DNA from 4 places in the Paenibacillus sp. FSL H8-0048 genome. Region 3 is predicted to be linked to each of the others. Evidence: riboswitches for the same ligand, from Rfam matches in the RefSeq annotation. Region 3 holds a riboswitch; each other region holds the start of a gene.
What was found. Region 3 has a riboswitch for cyclic di-GMP ahead of NSU18_RS17155 (choice-of-anchor A family protein). Riboswitches for the same ligand answer to the same signal wherever they lie in the genome.
Positions count from the first base shown of each region.

Region 1: it holds a riboswitch for cyclic di-GMP, as region 3 does, so the genes downstream of both, NSU18_RS14430 (PA14 domain-containing protein) here and NSU18_RS17155 (choice-of-anchor A family protein) in region 3, are expected to answer to the same signal.
Region 2: it holds a riboswitch for cyclic di-GMP, as region 3 does, so the genes downstream of both, NSU18_RS16315 (transglutaminase-like domain-containing protein) here and NSU18_RS17155 (choice-of-anchor A family protein) in region 3, are expected to answer to the same signal.
Region 4: it holds a riboswitch for cyclic di-GMP, as region 3 does, so the genes downstream of both, NSU18_RS21415 (flagellar assembly protein A) here and NSU18_RS17155 (choice-of-anchor A family protein) in region 3, are expected to answer to the same signal.

Region 1 covers NZ_JBBODF010000001.1:3,405,171-3,409,709, forward strand. Annotated here, with positions in the region: gene NSU18_RS14430 (PA14 domain-containing protein) at 1-2,261, opposite strand, end outside; cyclic di-GMP riboswitch class I at 2,276-2,356, opposite strand; gene NSU18_RS14435 (sugar phosphate nucleotidyltransferase) at 2,495-3,868, opposite strand.
Region 2 covers NZ_JBBODF010000001.1:3,853,202-3,857,740, reverse strand. Annotated here, with positions in the region: gene NSU18_RS16335 (glycosyltransferase family 39 protein) at 1-320, shown strand, start outside; gene NSU18_RS16330 (glycosyltransferase family 2 protein) at 418-1,395, shown strand; gene NSU18_RS16325 (GtrA family protein) at 1,385-1,789, shown strand; gene NSU18_RS16320 (class D sortase) at 1,857-2,510, shown strand; cyclic di-GMP riboswitch class I at 2,638-2,719, shown strand; cyclic di-GMP riboswitch class I at 2,793-2,873, shown strand; gene NSU18_RS16315 (transglutaminase-like domain-containing protein) at 2,887-3,696, shown strand; rRNA gene NSU18_RS16310 (16S ribosomal RNA) at 4,067-4,539, shown strand, end outside.
Region 3 covers NZ_JBBODF010000001.1:4,045,637-4,050,175, reverse strand. Annotated here, with positions in the region: gene NSU18_RS17165 (ASCH domain-containing protein) at 204-626, shown strand; gene NSU18_RS17160 (hypothetical protein) at 1,003-1,380, opposite strand; cyclic di-GMP riboswitch class I at 2,129-2,221, shown strand; gene NSU18_RS17155 (choice-of-anchor A family protein) at 2,303-4,539, shown strand, end outside.
Region 4 covers NZ_JBBODF010000001.1:4,980,124-4,984,662, forward strand. Annotated here, with positions in the region: gene NSU18_RS21415 (flagellar assembly protein A) at 23-1,672, opposite strand; cyclic di-GMP riboswitch class I at 1,753-1,845, opposite strand; gene biuH (biuret amidohydrolase) at 2,351-3,034, shown strand; gene NSU18_RS21425 (ABC transporter substrate-binding protein) at 3,060-4,073, shown strand; gene NSU18_RS21430 (ABC transporter ATP-binding protein) at 4,088-4,539, shown strand, end outside.

The DNA.
Region 1 (4,539 bases), 640 kb from region 3:
AGGCTGATGCTGCCCATGCGTTCAGTGCCGCTCTGCTTCACCCAGCTGTCAATCACAAGCTCACCGTTCACCCGTACGCGGATACCGTCATCGGAATGGGTATAGAACTGATAAGTCTCCGTGTACAGCGGCTTAATCTTCCCGCTCCAGCGGACAGAGAAGAAGTCTATGCCGATAGCGGCATCCGGCGAGCCCTGGCGCCAGTTGAAATCAAGCACAGCATCGGTACGCACTACAGCGGGTTCGCCCGAAAGCGTCATGTTATTGAAGTATTCCGCGTACAATCCATTAGCAGCAGGGACTTCTACCGGCAGATCCACCGGTGTTGCTGTAGGAGTAGGAACGGGAACAGGAGCCGCTGTCGGCGTTGGCACCGGTGTTGGCGTTGGTGTCGGTGCCGGTAATGGCGTCAGTGTTGGTGCTGGCATTGGTGTCGTTACTGGTGCCGGCGTTGCTGTCTGCGCTGGTGCTGCTGTCGCTGCTGGTACCGTGGTCGGTACTGCGGTTGCAGCCGGAGCAGGTATGGATGTGTTGCCTGCCCTGGAGAAAAGCGCACTTGCAGGTACGGTTCCCTTCACCTGGCTGGGACTCTGCCACATCAGATGAACATTCGCATCGCCTGCATTCTCGTAATACTCTACCTTGATGTCGTACAGTTGCCCGGCAGTCAAGGCTATGCTTCCTGTGCGGGCCGTTCCGCTCTGCTTGACCCAGCTGTCAATGACGGCTGTGCCGTTCACCCACAAGCGGATACCGTCATCCGATGTAGTATAGAACTGATAAGTCTCACTGTAAGCGGGCTTAATCTGGCCGGTCCAGCGGATCGAGAAGTAATCTACTCCAAGTGCGGCATTAGGGGTACCCTGACGCCAATTGAAGCTGATGACATCATCGTTACGGACCATAACCGGTGTCCCCGAGAGCGTCATGTTCTTGAAGTATTCTCCAAGCAAGCCATTCTGGGCAGGCTTACCCTCCGTATCACCGGGAGTTGGGACCGGCTTCGGCGCAACGGTAGGTGTTGCGGTAGGCGTTGCAGTTGGCGTCGGTGTTACGGTTGGTGTTGGTGTCGGCGTTGCAGTTGGCGTCGGTGTTACGGTTGGTGTTGGTGTCGGCGTTGCAGTTGGCGTCGGCGTTGGTGTTGCAGTTGGTGTCGGTGTTACGGTTGGTGTTGGTGTCGGCGTTGCGGTTGGCTTAGGAGCCGCCGCCGGAGCAGACCAGGCCTTATATTGGTCACGGGTCAGTGTGTAGCTGTCATTCATGAAATTCTTGATCGTAGCTGTGCTGTTATTCTCGTAGAGCATCTTGCCCCAGTTCATCATAAACACATAATTCTGCTGGGTCAGCTTCAGCTTCGAGATATTTGGCATTTCACCGTTCTCGCCGATGCCTATCGGCTTGCCGCCAGCCAGGCTGGTCAGATCATCATGGTATTTATTCAAGTAGTCATTATTGTATATATCCGCCGCCAGCACATCCACTCTGTCCGCACCCGGATAAGTCCGTGGATAGGGATCGGAGTTTGCATTCGGCGCATTCGGGTTCCATACCCAGAGCAGATTATTTAACTGATGAACGTTCACGAACCGGTCATACATAATATTCCACAATGCTGCAAAATTATCTTTCTTCCCCCACCAGAACCAGCCGCCGTTCATTTCATGGTAAGGTCTCCAGAGGATCGGAACCTTAGCATCCCGCAGGCTTTTCAGAGAGACAGCTACTTTATCCAGATCGGTGATCAGCGCATTATACTCTGGTGTTCCGGGGGTTACGTATTTGTTAAATTGCGCCTGGGTGATTGACTTCTGCACATTGGACCATTCGTACTTGGTGCCCGGCAGATTCTGGTGGAAGGTCATAGCGACAATGCCGCCTGCTCTGGACCAGTTCGTCGCACTCCAGACGATATTTTTGCGTTGTGCAGCTACTCCGCTCTCACTCTGCCCACCGATTGCTCCAAGCTCATAACCATGCAGTGCTGCGTATTGTCCGCTTGTTCCCTTCAGCTTGTTGCTCAGCTCATCCGGACTCTCGAAATAGTCATGCTGGCCTGTAATGATTCCATTTCCCGAGATTTCATACAGATTGTTCAGCAGCTTGACCGCCTCGGCTGAGGCGTTAGGGTTCACCGGCGCTCCTTCAGAAGGGGCAGCCTTGACGGTGGAAGGGGCGATTCCCAGTCCCACAGGTACAGCAGACCATACCACGGCCAGCGACAGCACAGCGCAGAGCAAACGAGACTTACGGTAAGTTTTCACAATATTCTCTTCCTTTCGGTAGCCAGGCTGCCACTCTTGCGAAGGCCCTATAGCTTTGCGTCCCTGTCTTTCGATCAGGTTTGCCTTTGTCGTTTTGGAAGGATCAATCCCTCTTACCGTAAATTATCGTCTTTATGCAATTTTTTTGTAGAGCAAACGCGAATTTCTCCGAATAAATAGTTCCGAGTACCTGTTTTGATTTTGTAACAATTGGTTAAATAGATAAGTTAGACCTACGAAATGAACTGATGTAGCGCTATATCCTCCCAGTCCAGAGTAATACGGATGTTGTCTTCCTCTACCAGCTCAGACCCGGTCTGCACCTCAATGAACTCCACATCGGTAAGAGCCAGAATGGCATGCTTGGTCCCTTCCGGTATCCGCACCACATCTCCCGCCTTCACCGTATGCATCTTCTCATTGATGACTATGCTGGCTTCCCCGCTGACGAAGGTCCAGATTTCACTGCGTTTGTGATGCAGCTGATAGCTGATATTCTTACCCTCATTGATGAAAATCCGCTTGGTCAGCACCTCGTTGCCCTCGTCATATTTCACATAGTCGATCACCTTGTAGTGGCCCCAGCGGCGTTCCTCGTACATCGGTCTTTGTTCAAAGGTCTTCAGCACTTCCTTGATCCGCGGACTCTCGGTCTTGTGTGTCACCAGAATGCCGTCCGGGCTGGCGGCGATAATCAGATCCTTCGCCCCGATCACGGTAATCGGAATATCCAGCTCGTTAATGAGCGAGGTGCCCTCGGAGTCTGCCGTTACGAAGCCCTTGCCGACATGGTTGCTGGTCATTTCCTCGGTCAGGGTGTTCCAGGTACCCAGGTCCTTCCAGAATCCTGCGTACGGCTGCACGACGATGTTCTCCTCTTTCTCCACCACTTCATAATCGAAGCTGATGGAAGACAGCAGCTTATACTGCTTCTGCAGCTCCTCGTAATTCAGCGGCAGCCCTTTGCGCTGCAGAATATCCAGCAGGTAACCCAGGCGGAAGGCGAACACCCCGCAGTTCCAGAGCGCGCCCTGGCTGATCAGCTCCTCGGCCTGCACACGGTCCGGCTTCTCCTGGAAGTGGCTGACCTGCAGATAACCATTCGCTCCCGCATCTGCGCCCGTTGGAATAATGTAGCCGTATTTCTCCGAAGCATGCTCGGGCACTACGCCCATCAGCGCCAGGTTCGCTCCGCTCACCAGCATAGTGTTCTCCAGTTGCAGCACCGTTTCGAAAAAGGAGGATTCCACGTATGGGTCCACCGGCAGAATCGCCACGGTCTCGCTTGGGGAAACTCCCGCGATGGAATACAGATAGGCCGCCGTCAGCGCAATGGCCGGGAAGGTATCCCGCCGCTCCGGCTCCACGATGATCGGCACCCCGCTGCCGAGCTGGCTCTGGATCATCTCCACCTGGCTGCGTCCGGTCGCCAGATAAGAGGACCCGGCCATGCCATTCTCCTCCAGCTGTCTCCATACCCGTTGTACCATTGATTCCGGTTCACCTGCCGGACTTGCCAGTACCTTCAGAAATTGCTTGGAGCGTGAATCATTGGACAACGGCCAGAGCCGCTTGCCTGAGCCGCCTGATAGAAGTACTAGTTTCATAGTGAACCCTCCATATCGTATTGTTATTGGGTATTTCTTATTGCGGTTGTAAGTTAAAACCCCGCCTGTTATGAGGGTCGCTGCAAGGAATTTTGGGCTTACGGCCCCTGCCCAATTTGGATTTCCTGATTAAAACCGCTCCTCGCGGTAGAAATCCAAATACAGCATATGCTTCCGAAGCGAGCTTTCCTGCGGAAAGCTTTTAGGCGGACGCTACGCTCCTACAGCTCCAAAATTCCTCTCCGCTCCATTTCATAACAGGCTTGTGATTTCATAACCGCTTCGCCCGCAGGCGAAGCTCCCGGCTAAAGATCCGGGTATTGCCGGCTTGTTGTAGCGGCAATAGGAGCGGGCTGCCGCTTGTTCCAAGGCGTCGCCGCTGACCTAGCGGCTAGAGAAAGCAAGAATTCCAAGACCGGAATTCAAAACCGGGAATCAAGACTCTTGTTCCAAGGGCTTGCCGCACAAATTTGCGGCGGCAGAAGCTGGTTAGTTTAAGTACGGGACACAAATGCTGCTCAGTTGCTCCAATTGGCTCGAATCCGAGAAATCAGGGGCACTTGTGCTCCTCATTTCCACATCCAGCCAACTTTAAGCACCTTCAGAGGGATTTATCCCTCTCATTTCACCGCGTAGCCCACTTTAGGCACATTCAAAGGGATTTATCCCTT
Region 2 (4,539 bases), 190 kb from region 3:
GGTTCACTGTGAAGCGCCGGGACAAGAACCTGTACATGATCTGGATCGCCTTCTTCTCACAATATGTTCCCTGGATGCTTGTACCGCGTGAGACGTTCCTGTACCATTACTTTGCGATGGTGCCGTTTATGATTCTATCCATTGTGTACATTATGAAGCTGCTTGACAGCAGGTTCCAGGGTGCCCGATATCTGCGGTACGCCTATGTTGCGGCTGCTGCCATCCTGTTTGTGATGTTCTATCCGGTATTATCCGGCATGCAGGTGAACAGCAGTTATATCATTCAAGTACTTCGCTGGTTCCCTTCCTGGGTATTCTAGGAGGGGAGCTGTAACGAGCCGCATAGTTGTTGGAAGCTGATATTGATGAGGCACATCAAGGAAGCTGTGGCTTACAATAAATTTAGGAGGAACCCTTGTGAAGGCCAGATATAGTGTAATTGTCCCCATGTATAATGAGGAGGAAGTCATTCAGGTAACCTACGAGCGGCTCAAAAAAGTAATGGATGAGTGCGGGGATACCTATGAGCTCGTGTTCGTCAATGATGGCAGCCGGGACCGTACAGCTGAGATTATGCGCGGAATCAGTAATAGGGATGAGCATGTCAAGCTGATTGACTTCTCCCGTAACTTCGGCCACCAGGTGGCGATTACGGCGGGCATGGATTATGCTGAAGGTCAGGCTGTCGTGGTGATTGACGCAGATCTCCAGGACCCGCCGGAGGTTATCCTGCAGATGATCGCCAAGTGGAAGGAAGGCTATGAGGTAGTCTATGCCAAGCGGCTGAAGCGCCACGGAGAGACCTTTTTCAAGAAGGTGACGGCCAAAATCTTTTACCGTCTGCTCAGCAGCATGACCAGTGTGGAGATTCCCACAGATACAGGGGATTTCCGGCTGATCGACCGCAAGGTCTGCGATGTGCTGCGCGGTCTGAAGGAGAAGAACCGTTATGTACGGGGGCTGGTGAGCTGGGTCGGCTTCCGGCAGACCATGGTGGAATATGTGCGGGAAGAACGCTATGCCGGGGAGACGAAATATCCGCTCAAAAAAATGATCCGCTTTGCGCTCGACGGAATCACCTCCTTCTCGCATAAGCCGCTCAAAATCGCCTCCTATGTCGGCTTCTTCCTGTCCTTTTCCAGCTTCATCTACCTGTTCCTGGTCTTATTCCAGAAGGTCTTCACCTCCTGGACCGTGCCGGGCTGGGCGTCCATCGTCGGGGTGAACCTGTTGTTTAACGGCATTGTGCTGATGCTGCTGGGCGTCATTGGCGAATACATCGGACGGATCTATGACGAATCGAAGGATAGACCGCTCTATATCGTGCGCGAGACCAGAGGCTACCCGGATACAGAGGCTGAAGACACCCGGAAGGAAAGTGATTATGCAAGATAAGGCTTGGCGCGCAGGCATGATTCAGTTTCTGAAATTTAATGCGGTGGGCCTGCTTAACACATTCATAGATTTTGCGGTATTTACCCTGCTGCATTCCCTGGGGATGCTTAACACTCCTGCACAGATTATTTCCTACAGTGCCGGGACGGCCAACAGCTTTTTCTGGAATAAGAAGGTGACCTTTAAGGGAAGAGACAGAGGCGGGGATGGCGGCTTTGACCGGATGCAGCTGGTGAGATTTATTGTCCTGAATCTGCTGGTGCTGGGCATTTCGGTGCTGCTGATTCATCTTCTGACGGACCGGCTGGGGATACAGGTACTGCTGGCCAAGGTGCTGGTTACCTTCATTACAGTGATCATTAATTTCTTTGGAAGCCGGAAATGGGTATTCTAAAGAGACAGCATATCTTCCCGGTATTCTGAGGAGGTAGCACTTATTCTATATTGCGGAGGCGATTGTCATGCGGAAGTTATCCTATTTGATTATACTTGCCGGGGTCCTGATTATGCTCTACCCCAAAGGAAGCGAATGGTACGAGGACGCTCAGCAGCAGAAGCTGCTGGAAGAGGCCGAACAGGCTTATAGTGAAATCGTTCCTTCGGCTACCGCTCCTGCCAGCCAGGATCTGAGCAAGCCTTATGCGGAAGTCACCCAGCTGCTGGCGGAAGAGTCTGGTGCAGAAGAGCCGGTACCCACTACAGCGCCCGAGATTGAAGTTGGAGGCAAGATCACCGCCATTATTGAAATCGACAAAATCGATCTGAAGCTTCCTGTACTGGAGGGCGCCACCAAGACCAATATGAAGCATGCTGCGGCGCATATGAAGGTGACGGCTCCGATTGGCGCGGTAGGCAATGCAGCGATTGCGGCACACCGGTCAAGAACGGCAGGGCGGCTGTTCAACAGACTGGATGAGGTCGGTAAAGGGGATACCATTACTGTTATTACAAGCGGCCAGGAATACAAGTATGTTGTATATGATGTATCTATTGTAGAGCCTACCGATATTTCGGTGCTGAAGGGAAAGGATGATGATAAGATTCTGACTCTTATTACCTGTGATCCGCTTGTCAACCCGACCCACAGACTTATAATTCATGCCAAGCTGACCTGAATCTATCAAGACAAGGCGATAAAGGTCGAAAAAAACATAAAATTTTAGTATATTTGTGGTGGAATCTAGCATTTTGGGTCTTGATAATAGATAGAGGTATGGTAAAATAGAACTATCAAAAGCTAATACACGATAACGGCAAACCTATCGAAAGGTAGGGACGCAAAGCTACAGGGCCTTCCCGTCATGGATGGCAGCCAGCTACCGAATGAAGAGGCTTTTTTTGTTTGTTTTAATTCAGAATCTGTCATTATGTGGTAGTAGATTGGACAGATAAAGCTTATACGATAACGGCAAACCTATCGAAAGGTAGGGACGCAAAGCTAAAGGGCCTTCCCGTAAGAATGGCAGCCAGCTACCGAAAGGAGTTTTATCCATGAAAAAGTTTTATTTAATGCTGATTACACTTTTTGTGATCGTCACTTCCGTGCAGACAGGCACTGCTCAAGCCGCTAATGCAGATTCAGGCTGGTTAAATGTTGGACAACTTGATCAAGGGGTCATCGGGGTTTCGTACGACGTTCCTAAGGACAAGAAGATGAAGCTCATGATTACCAAGGACAATAACAGCTATACTTACAACTTATACACCTCCAAGCCGAACGAGACGTTCCCGCTGCAACAAGGTAATGGCTCTTATAAGGTTTCCGTTCTTGAGAATACTACCGGCAACAAATATAAAGTGCTATCTTCCGAGACTGTATCTCTCTCCATGAGCAATGTGAATGCCGTATATTTGAGCTCCGTACAGAATGTAAAGTGGAGTTCTTCCGATAAATCCGTTCAAAAGGCAGCCCAGCTTACAAAGGGTCTGACTACAGATGCAGACAAAGTTAAGGCTATCTACAATTACATCGTAACTAACGTGAAATATGATTACTCTCTGGCTAACAGCGTAAGCACAGATTATATTCCGAACAACGATAACACGCTTGCTACCAACAAAGGGATCTGCTACGATTACGCATCCTTGTTCGCTACTATGCTCCGCAGTGAAGGGATTCCAACCAAATTGGTTATGGGGAATACAAGCTATGTAACTTCATACCATGCCTGGAACGAAGTGTTCCTGAACGGCAAATGGGTAACGATTGATACTACAGTTGATGCAGGTCTGGGCAAGAACACAGCATCAACAGAACTGGTCAAATCAGCAAGCAAATATACTGCAGCGAAATTCTACTAAAAATAGCTGTGAACTATAGCATTACCTGAGAATAACCCGCTTAATGATTAAGCGGGTTATTTTTATTTATATAAAGGTTGCTTTTTAATAGAAGGATAGGTTATTATAAATAAGCGTTGTTGGAGCGGCAAAGGAAATGAGAGATTACTTAAATAAGTGATTTCGAAAATAAAGCTTGCATTGCTCGGAAGAACGTGATATATTATAAGAGTTGCTGGTGACGCGGTAATCGTCGCTGACAACGAGCTTGATCTTTGAAAACTGAACAACGAGTGAGTATCTGGAGATCACTTCGGTGAGATCCAAAATTAGAGAATGTAACAATTCTCGTCAGATGTTTCAAAATGAGCAATCGCTCTTTCTAAATACCAATTTGGAGAGTTTGATCCTGGCTCAGGACGAACGCTGGCGGCGTGCCTAATACATGCAAGTCGAGCGGAGTTTGAGAGGAAGCTTGCTTCCTTTCAAACTTAGCGGCGGACGGGTGAGTAACACGTAGGCAACCTGCCCTCAAGCCTGGGATAACTACCGGAAACGGTAGCTAATACCGGATAATTTCTTTCTTCTCCTGAGGAGAGAATGAAAGGCGGAGCAATCTGCTGCTTGGGGATGGGCCTGCGGCGCATTAGCTAGTTGGTGGGGTAACGGCCCACCAAGGCGACGATGCGTAGCCGACCTGAGAGGGTGAACGGCCACACTGGGACTGAGACACGGCCCAGACTCCTACGGGAGGCAGCAGTAGGGAATCTTCCGCAATGGGCGCAAGCCTGACGGAGCAACGCCGCGTGAGTGATGAAGGTTTTCGGATCGTAAAGCTCTGTTGCCAGGGAAGAACGTCCGGTA
Region 3 (4,539 bases):
CCCCTTTTCTTGATCTTCAAACAGTTCAATATCAATTCTTCTAACCTGGACATGATTATATTTGACACCTAGCTTATATGTGGTATCCTCATTGAATAATTTTCATTTTTAATACCCCGTACTCTTGATCTAATTTGTTACCTATATTTTATCTGTCTTCCTTCTTAACTATTATTCTATCACCAGAGGAGGCAAGCTACATTATGAAATGCCTGACCATTCGCCAGCCGTGGGCCACGTTAATTGCGCTGGGAGAAAAACAAATCGAAACCCGGACCTGGCGGACTGCCTACCGGGGAGAGTTAGCCATTCATGCCGGGATGCAGGTGAATAAGGCGATCTGCCGGACGGAGCCGTATCAGTCGTTGCTGGCCCGTCATGGCTACACTGCGGACAATCTGCCAACCGGCAGGATCATTGCGGTCAGCCGCATTGCGGATTGCTGTGAGGTGACGCCGGAGCTGGCGCAGCAAGGCTGGCCGGACGGCAATGAATATATATTCGGCAATTATGCCGAAGGAAGGTATGCCTGGAAGCTGGAGGAGGTTGTTCCGCTGGTACATCCCATCCCTGCCAAGGGACGTCTGGGGTTCTGGGAATATCCTGTGCTGGAAGAGGAAATGTGAATTTTCTGACGGCATTGTTGAAGAAATAATGCTCCGGATTGGCTGTCAGCTGGTATAATTGGGATATTCGGCGGGGAATCTTCCTATATAAGTATATAAGGATAGTTGTGCTCTGAGGCGGTCTACCGCTGGAGAGGGGCAGGAATGCCGGGAAGGAGCGTATGCATAATAGATGGGAAGCCTTCTAATTGCATGGCTTTGTATGCTTTGTTTGTTTCTTGCGTTCAGGGATCAGGTAAGCCGTAGAATCCTGTACCCGGTAGCTGTGGTGGTTATATGCGGCACGCTCGGGTATTGGACGTTGTTAATGTAACCGCATCCGGGTGATCATTTAATGCAGAAGTCTGCCGCTTGCGGCAGGCTTCTTTTGTTAACCTTACTTCGAACCGCCGCCCTGCTCCGTCTTCTCCATACCCAGATATCTCCGCATATGCAGAGTGGCCTGGGCGGCAATCACATCATCCAGCAGCAGCATCCGCTCGTGATAACCTCTGCAGACGAATCTGGCTTCAACGCCCGCCTCCAGCCGCTGCTGTTCATAGACCTTCAGACCACGGGCGCGCATCCCGGCACGAATCTCCCGCAGATCGGCAGAAGCGGCATGGACGGCCCTCTGGATCACCTCCAGATAAGGCGCGGGCGTGCGCAGCTCTGAGGATATAGCAGAAGCATCGCGCTCAAAGGCGGATAGTATAAGCGGCAGCAAAATATAGGATTTGACCAGCAGGTTATCCTGACTCTCTGCTCTATGCATCTCTCTCAACCCCTCGAAGAGAACGTATATTCGCATTGTAACTCATTTTTCAAAAAATAATCAATGGGTTTAATAAATTACTCAAATAATGTGATTTTTTTCGCAATAAAATAAAACGAATTATTATATATTAAAATTGAAATAATAAAGATTGAAAAATAAATCAGCTCAAAGGAGAATGGCAATGAGTCATGAAGGAAGTCTCCGCCGTGGTTTGGTATTCGGGATTATTCTAAGTGTTCCGCTCTGGGTATCGATGATTGGCTGGGTTCAGCTGTTCGGGTCTGCCTAGGCGACATTTTTATTCAAAATATATGAATTCTATTAGCAGGTGTCGTCCTTATGGGCGGCACTTTTTTTCAGTTGAGATGCCTATAAATAGGTAAAATTGCTTTGAACAGGAGCAGATGATGAGTGGAGCTGGGCTGAGGGTGATGAAATAGGACAAATGCATCAAATTTTAATAATATAAATTGATACAATTGTAGAGAGAAGAGATAAACGGCTACAGCCGATTCTCTGATTTCTCGACTTTTTTCGTCAGCAGATAAACAAGAGACTCGCCCGTTAAGCCTTATGGTACAAGGGTTCAATAAGAAATCATTGCGAAAATAATTTCAAAAAATATACTGGGAATGGATTGACAATAGGGTGGGGGAGCGGATAAACTAAAATTAGTACAAAAGTAACAAATGTCATAGACTCAACCATGAATTTACATAAGCGAATCTCAATTTCATACCGAAATCATGTACAAACGCAAACCGTATCGAAAGAACGGGACGCAAAGTCAGGAATCTACTGTCTCTAAAGTTGAGGCTAGGGTCGTCCGGCCGCCGTGAAGCTAACCCTTCGTGGCGGTCTTTTTGTTGTTATAGTCGCGTGACAGATTCATAGAATAGTAACTAGGAGGTGTGGACTATTGAAAAAAAGAGTACGTAAAACAGCCGCCATCATTATGGCGGGCCTATTGACTTTATCCAGTGCCTTTACATGGGGGACGGATGTTAGAGCAGCTTCAGGGGTGCCGTATACGCCAACACCGGTTTTAGGAGTTGCAGGGAATTTTAATGCTTTTATTTTCGGGGATTTTGTGCAAGGCAATGATCAGATTGAAGGCCGCCTGGCAGCGGCAGGGAACATTACCCTCACCGGAGGCTACGGAGTAGCCAGAGCATACAGGGATGCTGCTCCGACGGATGTACTTGTGGCCGGTAAGGATTTTGTACATTCGGGCAGCGGAGAGATCTATGGAAATGTGGTATTTGGGAATAGCTTTACAGCCAATGAGCCTAGTGTCAGCATTAAAGGCGGGAAGAAAAATGCCAGCCCGATTGATTTTGCAGCCGAGCAGCAGATGCTGATCTCCCGATCCACAGAGTATGGAGCCTTAGCCGGCACGAATGAGATTGGCGATAATCATTATGGGCAGCTTACAATCAATGCACCGGATGCCTTCAATGTCGTTCATCTGGATGCCGCTACTCTGGCAAAAACGAATTACATCCAATTCAATATTGCCCCGAACGCAACGTTGATTATTAATATTAGCGGGTCTACAGTCAATGTGCCAAGTTTTGCAATGAATAATGGCAGGGCCAGTCAAGTATTGTTCAACTTTTACGAGGCTTCTGAGGTGAATATCGAGTATACGTCCTTCTACGGGACGATTCTCGCACCCAGAGCGGATATTCATTATAAGGGAGCAGAGCTGTACGGGACCCTGATTGCAAAATCTTTTAGCGGCGGTGTTGAGATGCACCTTGGAATGTACGAGGGAGAGGGGCCGCCGCCGAGTCCGACGCCGACCGTAACGCCGACACCCACAGTGACACCAACGCCGACGGTAACGCCAACACCCACAGTGAAACCAACACCAACGGTAACGCCGACACCCACAGTGAAACCAACGCCGATGGTAACACCAACACCAACAGTGACACCAACACCAACGGTAACGCCAACACCCACAGTGACACCAACGGTAACGCCAACACCTACAGTAAAACCAACACCGACTCCAACTGTGAAGCCTACACCGACTATAAAACCTTCACCTACACCTCTGTGCACCCCAACTCCAAAGCCAACCGTGAAGCCGACGCCAACGCCGACCGTGAAGCCGACGCCAACGCCGACTGTGAAGCCGACGCCAACGCCGACTGTGAAGCCGACACCAACGCCGACTGTGAAGCCGACGCCAACACCAACAGTGAAGCCGACGCCAACGCCGACTGTGAAGCCGACACCAACGCCGACTGTGAAGCCGACGCCAACGCCGACCGTGAAGCCGACGCCAACACCGACAGTGAAGCCGACGCCAACGCCGACAGTGAAGCCGACGCCAACGCCGACAGTGAAGCCGACGCCAACGCCGACCGTGAAGCCGACACCAACGCCAACAGTGAAGCCGACACCAACGCCGACAGTGAAGCCGACGCCAACGCCAACGGCAGTGCCAACACCGACGCCAACGGCAGTGCCAACACCGACGCCAACAGCAGTACCGACACCGACGCCAACGGCAGTGCCAACACCGACGCCAACGGCAGTGCCAACACCGACGCCGACAGCAGTACCGACACCAACGCCAACGGCAGTACCAACACCGACGCCGACAGCAGTACCAACACCGACGCCGACAGCAGAGCCGACACCAACGCCAACGGCAGTGCCAACACCGACGCCAACGGCAGGACCGACACCAACGCCGACAGCAGTGTCAACACCGACACCAACGGCAGTACCGACACCGACACCAACGGCAGAGCCAACACCGACGCCAACGGCAGTGCCAACACCGACGCCAACGGCAGTACCAACACCAACGCCAACGGCAGTACCAACACCAACGCCAACGGCAGGACCGACACCAACGCCGACAGCAGAGCCGACACCAACGCCAACGGCAGTGCCAACACCGACGCCAACGGCAGTACCAACACCAACGCCAACGGCAGGACCGACACCGACACCAACGGCAGTACCGACACCGACACCAACGGCAGGACCGACACCGACGCCAACAGCAGAGCCGACACCAACGCCAACAGCAGAGCCGACACCGACGCCAACGGCAGTGCCAACACCAACGCCAACAGTAGAGCCGACACCGACACCAACGGCAGAGCCGACACCAACGCCAACAGCAGAGCCAAC
Region 4 (4,539 bases), 930 kb from region 3:
ACGTCACCGTCAGTAGTAGTACTTAACAAGAATCCCGCACAAGCAGCTTGCCGCCGGACTCCAGGCGGCTGCCCTGCGACTGGGCAAGATTAATCACTGCATGCTCCTCCTGGAGCAGTTCAATCTCTTCGCCCAGCTTGAGGAGCAGCCTGGAGAAGCTGCTTAGGACACTATCCGTAATATATCCGGTGAATTGCCCCGGGTGGGTGAACACCTCAAGCATGTGCCGGAGCGGGTCTGTGCCTGAGCCGAACTCTCCGTTCATACGGCTCAGGGCAGCTTCAAGATCGCGGATCAGGCTATCGAGGTGGTTGTATTTATCCTCCAGCAGCAGCATGACCACCAGTCCGTAATTCACCGACTGCTGCCGGGACTCTACGTTCTTGGCAAGCTGGCGTGCCGCCTCGCGCAGTCCGTCCACTTCTATACGCAGCAGTCCTGCGAGGCTGTGCAGACGATGCTGCTGTACCCCGGCATATCCGGCGTACAGGCCGCTGCCGGTGACCTGGCCGCTAACATAAATACTGCCGGTCGCTATAATCGTAGATTGGCGGATATCGCCATAGACGTACACATTTCCCAGGGCTTCGATCCGTACAGATCCTTCCAGATCTCCCGGTACAATAATGTCGCCTGCGAACATAACGTCGCCCGCAGGCTCAGTCATCTCTCTGGTCAGCAGACAGACCGGAGGGAAGTCGCAGATCCGGACGCTGCCGCTTCCTCCGCAGATGCGGGGTCTGCCTGTGCGGTTGGCTACGATATTACCGCAGGGAAGGAGCTTGGCGTGATTACCGGCAGCGAAGTAGATATCCTGCGGCGGGGGAGGGGGCAGGACCCTTCCGTCTGTGCCGAGGCCGGGAATGCCTTCCTCCGGCGGCAGCTTGCGGGCGAAGACTTCACCTGCATAGGTGAAGGGGGCTCCCGGGAAACGGAGATACTCCAAGGGTTCCGCGGGCTTCTGAGCGGGGGCTTCCTGCCCCCCAAGCATTCTGTTCCCCTCCAGTGTATGCTCCGGCAGCTGGAATTCCAGCCGGGCCTCCTTGCCGGGCAGCGGGGCTCTTCCTTCAGCGATACATACGGGAAGATATGTAGGATTCGTAAGCTCCGCGTACAGGGCGGAAATGTTCAGGCTCTGCAGAATGAAACGGTTGTCCAGTGAGGAAATAATCTGTTCTATGGTGAGCGTGGACAGCAGCACCGCCGGGTTGGGCTGGGCACGGACGACCGTCTCGAAGGCGGCGGGACAGTTGACCAGATTCCAGGCGTACTTCTCTGCACGATATAAAGTGAAGTGGACCTTGAGCTTGTCAGGCGATACGGTGATTTCATACTGCGGCTTCTCGCAGATCTCCCAGGTAATATAATCTGCCTTGGTCACCTCAGTTGGCTCTGTAACGGTCTTCCAGTTGATCTTCAGGACAACAGGGTGGATCGCAGAAATACGGGCGGGAGCGCCTCCGGGGAGCGGGGGAGTAATGAATATCTGGTTGTCCTGCACGAGGATAATTCCATTCTTATCTCCAGTTGTCCCGTCAGAAGCTCGGCCCTCCACAGAGAATGAATCCAGGAGACCTTTACGTTCAAGCATCAGGGACTCTACGAATTCATATCGGCTTGGTTCGATATCCTGCTGCGGCATGGTTGTAACCTCACTTTTTCGTATGATCAATGGCAATTCGTACAGAAAAAGAACATCATCAAGCCCGGAAGTCTTATCTTCCTCCTGAACAGCTGGCTTAAGTGGTCTCTATTGGCAGCCTGGCAACCGTAAACGCGGATTCCGGCGTTCTTAGGCCCATAGCTTTGCGTCCTGCCCTTTCGGGGAGTTTGCCTTTAGAAATAGATCAATGATATACATCCTGTAGAGGCGATGAATTGTGATCGACTGCAATCGACAAAAAGAATCATAAATAGTTCTTATGCGTCATTAACTTCTGCAAACAAGCTTAATTCTAGTACTTAAAGAGCTATTTTTCAACTATATTATGCCTATTTATCAAAAAACTCGAAATATGCAGCTCTATTTCGACAAAAAAACTGGTTTCCCAGCGCTTACAGCTTATGGAAGGGGAATAGGAGAGGGATTGTGGGTATTCAACGGTTGGGACATCCTGGGCTTAGCAAAACCCGGAGTGTTCCTTTTTAATAAGCAGTATTGCGAGTGAATATGTTATGTATGTGTTAGTTATGTGAATTAACACAAACATTCAATGCATTATTTCGTAATAAAACCGAAGACATCCCAAATTCATTGTAATATAATCTAACTCATACCAAGGAAACGCGAATTAATGTTAACAAATATAACGTTAATAGAGATGACGGCATCAGGAGAGGAGCATAAACCATGCAAATTGCAGCAACACCTTACATCTGGCCTTATGACGGGGCGTTGGACCCGGCGAAGACAGCGCTGATGATTATCGACATGCAGACGGATTTTTGCGGCAAGGGCGGTTACGTCGAGAGAATGGGCTATGACCTCTCATTAACAGCGCGGGCGATTCAGCCCATTCAGCGCCTGCTGGCCCGTATCCGGGACATCGAAGGGTTCACCGTGATTCATACCCGCGAGGGGCATAAGCCGGATCTGTCGGATCTGCCGGCGAACAAGCGGTGGCGAAGCCGCCAGATCGGGGCTGAGATCGGCTCCGATGGACCGGCGGGACGAATCCTCGTACGGGGGGAACGCGGCTGGCAGATCATCGAGGAGCTGGCGCCTATTGCCGGAGAGTACATTATAGACAAGCCGGGCAAAGGCAGCTTTTATGCAACGGACCTGGACCTGATCTTGAAGAATAAAGGAATTACCCATCTGATTCTGACTGGAATTACTACGGATGTCTGTGTACACACCACGATGCGGGAGGCCAATGACCGGGGGTACGAGTGTCTGATTCTTGCAGATTGTACAGGAGCGACGGATGAAGCGAATCACCTGGCGGCACTGAGTATGGTTCAAATGCAGGGCGGGGTGTTCGGCAGTGTAAGTGATTCACAAGCGGTGCTGAAGGCGCTGGAGCAATACTAAATCATTCATAAACGGGGGAATTACCATGTGGAACAAGTCCAGAACGAAGGCGCTGATGCTGTTAACCTCGCTAATGCTGCTCCTGACCGCCTGCGGTAACCATACGGAAGCCGGGAAGGCCGAAGGACAAGGAGCGGAAGGCTCGGGCGAGCTGAAAAAGGTGGTGCTCCGGCTGAAATGGATTCACCAGGCGCAGTTTGCCGGCTTTTATACCGCAGTGGAAAAAGGCTTCTATAAAGAAGCGGGGCTGGATGTTGAGATCCGCCCGGGGGGCTCGGATTTCCCGGCTGTGCAGATGGTAGCTTCCGGCAGTGAGGAGTTCGGGGTTACCGGTGCCGACCAGGTCGTCATTGCCAGAGAAAAGGGCGTCCCGGTCAAAGCGTTGTCCGCAATCTACCGCAAAACCCCGTTCGTCATGTTCGCACTCAAAGAGTCGGGGATCAAGACAATGGAGGATCTTACCGGGCAAAAGGTGGGCATCAAGCTGGGCGGCAACGAAGAGCTGACCTTCCGTGCCATGGAGAAAAGCGCAGGCATTGACCCTTCGCAAATCGAAGAGATGCCGGTCAAATATGATCTGAGTCCGCTGTTAACCGGTCAGGTCAAGGCTTGGCCCGGATATGTCATTAATGAAGTGCTGGCTGTAGAGGAGCAGGGCAAGGAAGTGAATATTATCGATCCAAACGACTATGGCATCAATTTCTATGCCGATACCTTGTTCACCACGGAGTCTGTTATTAAGAAGGACCCGGAGATGGTCGCAAGCTTCGTGCAGGCCTCTATGCAGGGCTGGGATTATGCGGTCAAGCATCCGGAGGAGGCGGCAGAATTCGGTCTTAAGTATGGCGAGAAGCTGGATTTGAAGCATGAGGTCAATATGATGAAGGCCAGCATTCCGCTGCTTGATCCGGAGAAGCTCCCGCTGGGCTCGATGGACGAGGCATCTTGGGAGACACTGCAGAAGAATCTGGTCGAGCTGGGCTTTGTGAAAAATGAACAGGACATAGGCGGACTGTTCACCAACGAGTTTTTGAAATAAGGAGGGGCCTGATAATGACAACAGCGATCAAAGAACAGCTGGAGGCTGCCGCCGTGCAGCATCCCGGTACCCGGGAAACGATGCTCTCCCTGCGCAATTGCTCTCTGTCCTTCGGCAACGTGCCTGTGCTTAATCAGGTCAGCCTTGACGTATACCGCAATGAGTTCATTTCAATTCTTGGACCAAGCGGCTGCGGGAAATCTACAACACTCCGGCTAATGCTGCGATTGTTAAGTCCGGAGGCCGGTGGAGAGGTGGCGTATGCCTCCCCGGATCTGTCCCTGGGCATGGTCTTCCAGAAGCCGGTCCTGATGCCGTGGCTTAGTGCGCTACAGAATGTAATGCTGCCGCTTGAGCTGGGCGAGAAGAAGAAATTCAGCAAGGCCGAGGCACGCGAAAAAGCAGAAAGTGCCCTGTGTCTGGTCGGCCTCCAGGATTATCTGAACCACTTCCCGCATCAGCTCAG